DNA from 2 places in the Cellulomonas dongxiuzhuiae genome. Region 2 is predicted to be linked to the other one. Evidence: predicted binding sites of a transcription regulator. Region 2 holds the regulator's gene; the other holds the start of a gene.

Region 1 (4,870 bases), 170 kb from region 2:
GCGGGCCGTCAGGAAGTCGGTGACCTCGCGCAGGAAGCGCTCGCGCACCGGCGCGGCGGACAGGGCGAGGTCGTGCGCGCCCCCGGCGACCTCGACGTACGTGACGTCCCCGCCCAGCAGCGGTGCGCGGCGTGCGATCTGCGCGGGATCGAGCACGGAGTCGGTGCTGAGCAGCGCGTCGTGCGGACGCTTGTGAGGCCCGGCGGCGTCCGACGCCAGGACGAGCACCGGGACGTCGACCGCCAGGCCGCGGGCCACCCGGGCCTGCGCGGCGCGCACGGCGCGGACGAACCCGGCGCGCACGGGGAACCCCGCGTGCGGCTTCCACGCGAGGTCGAAGTCCCACTCGCCGCCCGTGTCACGGTGCAGCGCGCGTCCGTAGTGCGGCGCGATGGTGCGCACCGGGATCCGCGGCGCGGGCCGGCCGACCGCGTGGACCGCGCGCGCGAGCAGGTTCTGCTCGAACCACGAGCCGCGCACGTCGAGCCACGGCGAGTTCAGCACGACGGCGTCGACGAGCCCCCGGCCCCGGCGCGCGTCGGCCCACAGCGCGGCCGTCAGCCCGCCCGTGGAGTGACCCAGCAGGACCAGGACGTCGTGGTCGGCGCGCAGCAGCCGGACCGCGGCGTCGATCTCCTGCGTGTACGTCGCCAGGTCGGTGGTCTCGTTGGGCGGCCGGCCGGGGCGGATCGACCGGCCGTGGTCCCGCAGGTCCAGGGCGTACGTGTCGTACCCGGCCGCCGCGAGCGCGTCGCCGACGTGCGGGTGGAAGAAGTAGTCCACGAACCCGTGCAGGTACAGCACCGCGCGTCGCGTGGGCGGGGCGTCCGGGTCCGGGACGCGGCGCACGAGCGTGGCCTGCGGGTCGACGCCCGTGCGACGCGTGACCGCGTCGGGCCGCAGGTGCAGGGTCCGGGCCCGCCACCGCTCACCGAGCACGTCGGTGCGCTCGTCGTCCCACCGGTCCTTGACCGCGTCGTCAGGCACGGTGCTGTCCAGCATGGCGGGGGTGTCGTCGTGGGCCACGCGCAGATCCTCGCACGGGGTCCGCACGCCCGCGGGGACCGCGGCGGGCGTCGTCAGGCGCGGCCGGACGCCCCCGTCCGCGCGAACGCCAGGCTCTCCTCGACCACGGACACGACCTGCTCGAGCTCGGTCGCGTCGCGCGGGCCGTAGAGCATGACCTCGGTGCCGAAGTCGGCGTACTGGTGCGGCTCCGCCCAGCCGAGCCGGACGAGCTCGGCGCACCGCTCCGGCGGCAGCGTCAGGTGGATGCTCGTGTCCTCGACGCCGTGCAGGTGCACGGGCTCGAGGCGCTGCCCCGGTGCGAGCGAGGTCTGCGGGGCGAGCTCGTCGCGCAGGTCGGTGAGGAACACCGCGCGCGACGACGCGGGGGAGACCTGGCTGTGGCCCTCGACGACGCCCGGCAGCGCGAGCACGCGCGCCACGAGCTCGCCCCACACCGCGGCGGGCGCCCGCTGGTCGAGCTGACGGTGCGGACCGTCGTCGGACGTCGTCGGACGGGTCCCGGGGCGGGGGTCGTGCAGCACGGGGGAACCCTAGCGGCGGGTCAGCCGGACGTGTCGGTGCCCGTCGCGTGGCGCTCCCGCCATGCGACGACCTGGCGCGTCAGCTCGGCGCCGACCTCCGCGGTGAGGTCGCGCGCCCGGTACGGCGAGGTGGACCCGACCGCGAACGGCGCCGAGTCCTGCACCTGGGCGGCGAGCCGGTGGAGGTACGCGCGCCCCTCCGTGCGATACGCCGTGCGCTCGGTGTCGTCGAGCGCGATGACGAGCGACGAGCCGACGGGCCCCTGGCTCACGTGGACGTCCAGCAGCAGCCGGCCGTCGTCGACCAGCAGGGACCAGCTCCACGGCTCGTGGTCGAGGACCTCCATCGCGACCTCCCGCGTCCGACGCCCCGGCCATCCTGCCAGGCCGCGCCGTCGGTCACCGGGGGGCGTCCGGGGCGCGGCAGGCCGTCAGGCGACGGACCCCACCGGCGTCGGCGTGCGCATCGGGCGCGCGGCGACGTGGCCCTGACCTGCGACGTCGACCGCCAGGCTCGTGATGCGGGCCGTCCCGTCCGCCGCGACCTCGACCGTCGAGACCGACGCGTTGGGCAGCGGGACGAGCCCGACCTCGTCGACCGTGGCCAGGTACGCGCCGAGCGCGAGCCCGTGGCCGACGACGAGCACGTGCCCGTCGGCGTGGGTCCGCGCGATGCGCGCGAAGACGTCACGCGTGCGGTCCATGAAGTCGGCCCCCGGCTCGCCCCCCGGCAGGCCGGGATGGGTCCCGGCCAGGACGTCGTCGACGAGGTCCGGCCACGCGACGACCTCGTCGAGGACGTGCTCGGGCCGCTGCTCGTAGATGCCGAAGGCGTACTCGAGCAGCCCGCTGTCGGTGCGCAGCGGGACCTCCGCGTGGTGGCGCAGCAGCTCGACCGCGGTGGCGACGGCCCGCCCCGACGGCGAGGCCCAGGCGGCGGTGAACGGCGTGCTCGCCAGGTGGCGGGCGGTGGCGCGGACGCCGGCACGGCCGTCCCGCGTCAGCGGCGAGTCGCACCGGCCCTGCAGGATGCGGCGGGCGTTGAAGTGCGTGCGGCCGTGGCGGACGAGCGTCATGGTGAGGGTCATCGGTGCCCTGCTCTCTCTCGGTGGTCGCCCCGACGCTAGGGGCGCCACGTGTCCTGCCGGCGACGCGGGTGTGACACGTGCGTGTCCGGTGCCCGTCAGGCCGTCGGCCGGCAGAACCGCAGCCGGTTGCCGAACGGGTCGACGACCTCGGTCGTCGGGCCGCCGGGCGCGTCGGCGTCGACCCCGGGACGCAGGCGGCCGTCGGTCCGCTCGTGCACCTGCGCCGCCAGGGCCTCGACGTCCGCGACGGGGACCCACAGCACCCCACCGGACACGCCGTCGCCGTGGTGCTCCGACAGGTGCAGGCGCAGCTCGTCGCGCGAGACCTGGGCGTAGACCGGCATGCCGGGTCCGAACCGGTGCTCCCAGTCGACGCGGCACCCGAGGACGTCGCGGTAGAAGGCGTAGGCCGTGGTGATGTCGAGGACGCGCAGCACGGGGACGGCACTGCCGACGTCCCGGGGCCCGGCCCGGCCCGGTGCTGTCGCGGGCGTGGCGGCGTCGGGCGGGGGGAGCGGTGGCGTGGGCACGGTGCCTCCGGCGTGACGGGGCGGGGTGCGAGCGGCGGGCCGAATGACCCGCTGCCCACGCTAGATCACCCGGACGCTGCTGGCGAGGCACCGCTGCGAACCAGACTTGAGCGGAATAGACTCAAGTTCGGATCCCGTTGAGAACGACAGTCATCGACGCGCCACGCACGCACAGGAGGTCCTCTTGGACGCGAAGTTCACCACCCGGTCGCAGGAGGCCCTGGGTGACGCCATCCAGTCCGCCGCCGCGGCCGGCAACCCGCAGCTCGAGCCGGCGCACATCCTCGACGCCCTGCTCCGGCAGGACGGCGGGGTCGCCAACGGCCTGCTCGACGCGGTCGGTGCCGACCGCGGCACGCTGGGGCGCGCCGTGCGGGGCATCCTCGTGAGCCTGCCCTCGTCGTCCGGCGCGTCCGTCGCGCAGCCGTCGGCGTCACGCCAGACCGCCGCCGCGCTCGAGGCCGCCGACGCCGAGGCCCGCACGCTGGGTGACGACTACGTCTCCACCGAGCACCTGCTCATCGGCCTCGCGTCCGGGCAGTCGGGCGTGGCCGACGCGCTGCGGTCCGCCGGGGCGTCGCGCGAGGCCCTGCTCGCCGCGCTGCCCAACGTCCGCGGCAGCGCCCGCGTCACCAGCCCGAACCCCGAGGGCACCTACAAGGCGCTCGAGCAGTACGGCGTCGACCTCACGCAGCAGGCCCGCGACGGCAAGCTCGACCCCGTCATCGGCCGCGACGCCGAGATCCGCCGGGTCGTGCAGGTGCTCTCGCGCCGCACCAAGAACAACCCCGTGCTCATCGGCGAGCCCGGCGTCGGCAAGACGGCGGTCGTCGAGGGGCTCGCGCAGCGCATCGCGGACGGCGACGTCCCGGAGTCCCTGCGCGGCAAGAAGCTGGTCTCGCTCGACCTCGCCTCGATGGTCGCCGGTGCGAAGTACCGCGGCGAGTTCGAGGAGCGCCTCAAGGCCGTGCTGGCCGAGATCACCGCGTCCGACGGGCAGGTCGTCACGTTCATCGACGAGCTGCACACCGTCGTCGGCGCCGGTGCGGGCGGCGAGGGCGCGATGGACGCGGGCAACATGCTCAAGCCCATGCTGGCGCGCGGTGAGCTGCGGCTCGTCGGCGCCACCACGCTCGACGAGTACCGCGAGCGCATCGAGAAGGACCCCGCGCTCGAGCGGCGGTTCCAGCAGGTGTTCGTCGGGGAGCCGTCCGTCGAGGACACCATCGCGATCCTGCGCGGCCTGCGCGAGCGGTACGCCGCCCACCACCGCGTCGAGATCTCCGACGGTGCGATCGTCGCGGCCGCCACGCTCTCCGACCGGTACATCAGCGGACGTCAGCTCCCCGACAAGGCCATCGACCTCATCGACGAGGCGGCGTCGCGCCTGCGCATGGAGCTCGACTCCTCGCCGGTCGAGATCGACGAGCTCCAGCGCGCCGTGACGCGCCTGGAGATGGAGGAGCAGTTCCTCGCCACGGCCGACGACCCCGCGTCGCAGGACCGGCTCGCGCGGCTGCGCGCCGACCTCGCCGACCGCCGCGAGGAGCTCGCCGGGCTCAACGCGCGGTGGGAGAAGGAGAAGGGCGGCCGCAACCGGGTCGGTGACCTGCGCGTGCGCCTGGACCAGCTGCGCGCCGACGCCGACCGCGCCCAGCGCGAGGGCGACCTGGCGACGGCCGGGCGGCTCCTGTACGGCGAG
Region 2 (4,870 bases):
CCCCGCCGGCGACGCGGGCTCGACGACCTCCGACGAGGACGTCGTCGACGCCGAGATCGTGGACGACGAGGACGACAAGAAGTGACTGACGAGCGACCCCAGGCGGGGACCCCCGAGCCCGAGGAGACGCCGCGCTTCACCGACAAGCGCCGCGTCGACCCGGAGACGGGCGACGTGCGCGAGCCGACGCCCGAGGAGGCCGTGCTGGCCGAGGCCGAGCAGGTCACGACCGAGGCCGAGGAGGCAGTCGTCCTCGAGGGCCTGGTCGAGGCCGAGAAGCTCGCGGCGGAGCGGCTCGAGGAGCTGCAGCGCGCCCAGGCGGCGCACTACAACCTCGAGCAGCAGTACAACGCGTACGTGAAGCGGTCCAAGGCCGAGGCCCTGGCCGCTCACGACCGCGGTGTCGCCACGGTCGGCGAGGCGCTCATCCCGGTCCTCGACGACATCGAGCTGGCACGCCGGCACGGTGACCTCACGGGTCCGTTCGCGTCGATCGCCGAGAAGCTGGAGTCCACGCTCCAGCGGCTCGGGATCGAGCGGTACGGCGAGGCCGGGGAGACGTTCGACCCGGCCGTGCACGAGGCGCTCATGCACGGGCACTCGTCCGACGTCACCGAGCCCACGGTGCGTGAGGTGCTGCAGGCCGGCTACCGCACGCCCGCGCGGATCCTGCGCGCCGCGCGCGTCGCGGTCGTGGACCCGGAGGCCTGAGGACCAGCATCATCAGCACCACGCACGCCCGCAGGCGGCGGCCGGGCACCGGCCGCCGCCTCTGCGGCACCTGGATCGTTGGGAGCACGACCACGGACACGCACAGCACGACGAACCGGAGGGAGGCGCCGTGACCGGACAGGACTGGCTGGAGAAGGACTTCTACGCCGTGCTCGGCGTCACCAAGGACGCCGACGCGGCCACGATCAAGAAGGCGTACCGCAAGCTCGCGCGTCAGCTGCACCCGGACCAGAACCCGGGCGACGCGGGGGCCGAGGCGCGGTTCAAGGACATCGGTGAGGCGTACGCGGTCCTCTCGGACCCCGAGCAGCGTCAGCAGTACGACCAGCTGCGTGCCATGGCCGGTGGCGCCCGCTTCACCGCGGGCGGGCGGGGTGGCGGCACGGCCGGGTTCGAGGACGTCTTCGGCGGCATGTTCGGCGGCGGTGCCAACGGCCCCGGCGGGCGCGTCCGCTACTCCACGTCCGGCGCCGGTGGCGCGGGCTTCGAGGACATCCTCGGCGGCCTGTTCGGCGGCGGCCCCGGGTTCGGGGCGGCGCGCGGGCCGCAGCCCGGCGCCGACCTGACGGCGACGACGACGCTGCCGTTCCGCACCGCGGTCGAGGGCTCGACGATCTCGCTGTCCGTCGAGGGGCGCACCGTCAACGCGCGCATCCCCGCGGGGGTGCGCGACGGGCAGAAGATCCGGCTGCGCGGCAAGGGCCGCCCCGGCGACCAGGGCGCGCCGGCCGGCGACCTCGTCATCACGGTCCACGTCGAGCCGCACCCCGTGTTCACGCTCGACGGCACCAACCTGCGCGTGACCGTGCCGATCGCGTTCGACGAGGCCGCGCTCGGCGCGACCATCGAGGTGCCCGCGCTCGACGGCTCCACCGTGCGGGTCAAGGTGCCCGCGGGCACGCCGTCCGGGCGCACGCTGCGCGTCAAGGGCAAGGGCGTCGCCACGCCGAAGGGCACGGGCGACCTGCTCGTGAGCGTGCAGGTGGTCGTCCCGCAGAAGCTGTCGCACGCGGCCAAGGAGGCCGTGCAGGCCTTCGGCATCGCGACGTCCGGCGAGGACGTGCGCGCCGACCTCATGGCGCAGGCGCGGCGCTGACGGACGGCCGGGCCGGCACGCAGCCGGCGGGCGGCACGCAGAGCAGGACAACAGGGGGGCGAGCAGGAAGGGAGGACCGATGGACGAGGACGCGAAGGTCTACGTGATCTCCGTCGCCGCGCAGCTCGCGGGCATGCACCCGCAGACGCTGCGCCAGTACGACCGCCTCGGCCTGGTCCGGCCCGCCCGCACGCGCGGCCGCGGCCGCCGGTACTCCATGCGTGACATCCAGGTGCTGCGCGAGGTGCAGCGGCTCTCGCAGGACGAGGGCGTCAACCTCGCGGGGATCAAGCGGATCCTCGAGCTCGAGGAGGAGGTCCGCGCGATGCGCCGGCAGGTCGAGTTCCTGCGGACCCTCGTCGACCCGCGCGGCCGCGTGTTCCGGGCGGACCCGACCGGCAACGTCGTGGCCGACCGCCTGCACCCGCTGGCGGAGCCGGCTCCGGAGCGCCGCCCGCGCTGGACGCCGCGCCAGCTCACCTCGGGCAGCGGCCCGCGCGACTGACGCTCAGGGCCGGCCGGTGCGCGGTCAGATCCAGCGCCAGCGCATCCGCGCGGGACCGCCACCGTTCAGCTCCCGCACGCGGCGCGTCGCGTGCGGCAGCCAGCGGTACCGCTCGAAGGTCCCGCGCCCGGTGTCCACGACCCACGGCAGCAGCCCGGCGAACCGCGCGAGGACGAGCGCGAGGGCGACCAGGGCGACGATCCACAGCTCGAGCAGCACGACCACGAGCGACACGAGGAACACCAGCACGACCAGCGCGGCGATGATCGCGACGACGGTCGAGACCACCACCCCCAGCAGGTCGGCGCCGCCGCCGAGGGACACGAGGTCCACGCCGAGGTCCTTGACCCGCCGCTTCGGCCGCCAGGGCAGCACCCGCACGTCGACGACCGCCGCGTCCTGCCCCTTCGCGCCCTGCCCCCTCGCGCCCTGCCCCCTCGCGCCCTGCCCCCTCGCGTCCTGCCCCGTCACGCCGCCCTGCCCGGTGGTGCCGTCGGTCATCCCTGAGCCCGTCCTCTCGTCGCGTGTCGGTGGCACGCTACCCACCGAGGACGCGCGTACCGGTCACGGCGACCTCGTCGGCTCCGACATCTGGGCCGGACGGGTGACAGTCGGTCGCAGCGGTTGTCCGAATCAGACAATCCGGACGACGATGGCGCGACCACCGCGGATGCGGCGACCGGGCCCCCGCCGGTCGCCGCCTGACGAAGGGTCCGCCCGTGACCGACGCCCCCGTACGCTCCCCGCTCGGCTCGCACGACATCGCCGTGGACCGTGAGCGGGTGCGTCGCCGGCGCGTGATCCGGCTGTGCCTCGTCGTGCTGGTCCTCGAGGCGTACGTGGTGTGGTCGGCGCTGACCGGGCGCCCGCTCGTCGTGCTGCCGGACGTGGACCCCCTGGTCATCGCGCCCGTGCTGTTCTTCGTGGCGCTCATCGCGCTGCTCGTGGGGACGCAGGTGGGCGCCGGGCGCTCGCCGCACGTCACCTACCGGCCCGAGCAGGTCGACGTCACGCTCGACGACGTCGTGGGCATCGACCCGATCGTCGACGACGTGCGCCGGTCCATCGACCTGTTCCAGACGCACCGCCGGTTCGCCGACCAGATGGGCGGCACGCCGCGGCGCGGCATCCTCTTCGAGGGGCCGCCCGGGACGGGCAAGACGCTCACGGCCAAGGCGATGGCCGCCGAGGCGGGCGTGCCGTTCCTGTTCGTCTCGGCGACGAGCTTCCAGTCGATGTACTACGGCGCGACGGCGCGCAAGATCCGCACCTACTTCAAGGCGCTGCGCACCGCGGCCCGCAAGGAGGGCGGCGCGATCGGGTTCATCGAGGAGATCGACGCGATCGCGCTGCGTCGTGGCGGCGTGCTGGGGGCGGACCCGACCGCGGCGTTCGTGGCCCTGCCGTCGCCGTCGGCGATGCTGGCCGGCCAGGGCACGGGGGTCGTGCGCAACGCGATGATCTCCGAGGGCACGGGGGTCGTGCGCAACGCGATGATCTCCGAGGGCACGGGCGGCGTGGTCAACGAGCTGCTGGTGCAGATGCAGTCGTTCGACGAGCCCGTCGGCTCCGACAAGATCTACAACCGGCTCGTCGCGGCGGTGAACCTGCTGCTGCCGTCGCACCGTCAGCTCATGCAGCGCCGGCCCACGCGCGCGCCGATCCTGCTCATCGCGGCGACCAACCGCGCCGACCACCTCGACCCGGCGCTGCTGCGCCCGGGTCGCTTCGACCGGCGGCTCACGTTCAACCCGCCGGACGCGCACGGGCGGCGGGCGCTCGTCGACCACTTCCTCGCCCGGCGGTCCCACCACCCCGAGCTCGACGAGCCCGCTGTGCGTGACCGCGTCGCCGCCGCGACCAGCGGCTGGACGCCCGTGATGGTCGAGCACCTGCTCGACGAGGCGCTGGTCAACGCGCTGCGCCGCGGCGACGACGCGATGTCGTTCGTCGACGTGGAGCAGGCGCGCATCACCGAGCTCGTCGGTCTCGGGCATCCCGTGACGTACACGCAGACGGAGCGCACGCTGATCGCGACGCACGAGGCGGGGCACGCGGTGACGGCGTGGCTCGTCGCGCCGAACCGCAACCTCGAGGTCCTGACGATCGTCAAGCGCGGCTCGGCCCTCGGCCTGCTCGCCCACGGCGACTGCGAGGAGGTCTACACCCACACGCACTACGACCTGCGGGCGCTCGTGCAGATCGCGATGGGCGGCTGGGTGGCCGAGGAGCTGTTCTTCGGCCAGACGACGACGGGGCCGGCGTCCGACCTCGCGGCGGCGACGCGCACGGCGGCGCAGATGGTCGGGGCGGCCGGCATGACCGGCTCGCTGGTGTCGTTCGCGGCGACCGACCGGGACCTGGTGTCCGCGGTCATCGCCGACCGCTCGGCGCGGGCGCAGCTCGAGGAGGTCCTCGACGGTGCGCGCGGCACGGTGCGCCGGTTGCTCGCGAGCAACCGGGACCTCGTCGAGGCGCTGCGCGACGCGCTCCTGGAGCGGCACGAGCTGGTCGGCGAGGAGATCACGTCGGTGCTG

Evidence for each region. The regulator HspR, encoded in region 2, represses chaperone genes until heat shock. The targets are predictions, from matches to a motif close to AAGTTGAGTCNNNNNGACTCAACTT.
Region 1: the regulator HspR is predicted to act here: its motif matches at 3,272-3,296, upstream of clpB (ATP-dependent chaperone ClpB).

The regions. Positions count from the first base shown of each region.
Region 1 is NZ_CP076023.1:592,467-597,336, forward strand. Features, by position in the region: gene KKR89_RS02775 (cation diffusion facilitator family transporter) at 1-23, shown strand, start outside; gene KKR89_RS02780 (alpha/beta hydrolase) at 1-1,002, opposite strand, end outside; gene KKR89_RS02785 (luciferase domain-containing protein) at 1,080-1,550, opposite strand; gene KKR89_RS02790 (hypothetical protein) at 1,571-1,897, opposite strand; gene KKR89_RS02795 (histidine phosphatase family protein) at 1,982-2,638, opposite strand; gene KKR89_RS02800 (glyoxalase superfamily protein) at 2,734-3,168, opposite strand; gene clpB (ATP-dependent chaperone ClpB) at 3,353-4,870, shown strand, end outside.
Region 2 is NZ_CP076023.1:417,601-422,470, forward strand. Features, by position in the region: gene dnaK (molecular chaperone DnaK) at 1-85, shown strand, start outside; gene grpE (nucleotide exchange factor GrpE) at 82-711, shown strand; gene KKR89_RS02020 (DnaJ C-terminal domain-containing protein) at 842-1,828, shown strand; gene KKR89_RS02025 (heat shock protein transcriptional repressor HspR) at 1,908-2,333, shown strand; gene KKR89_RS02030 (hypothetical protein) at 2,358-2,834, opposite strand; gene KKR89_RS02035 (AAA family ATPase) at 3,053-4,870, shown strand, end outside.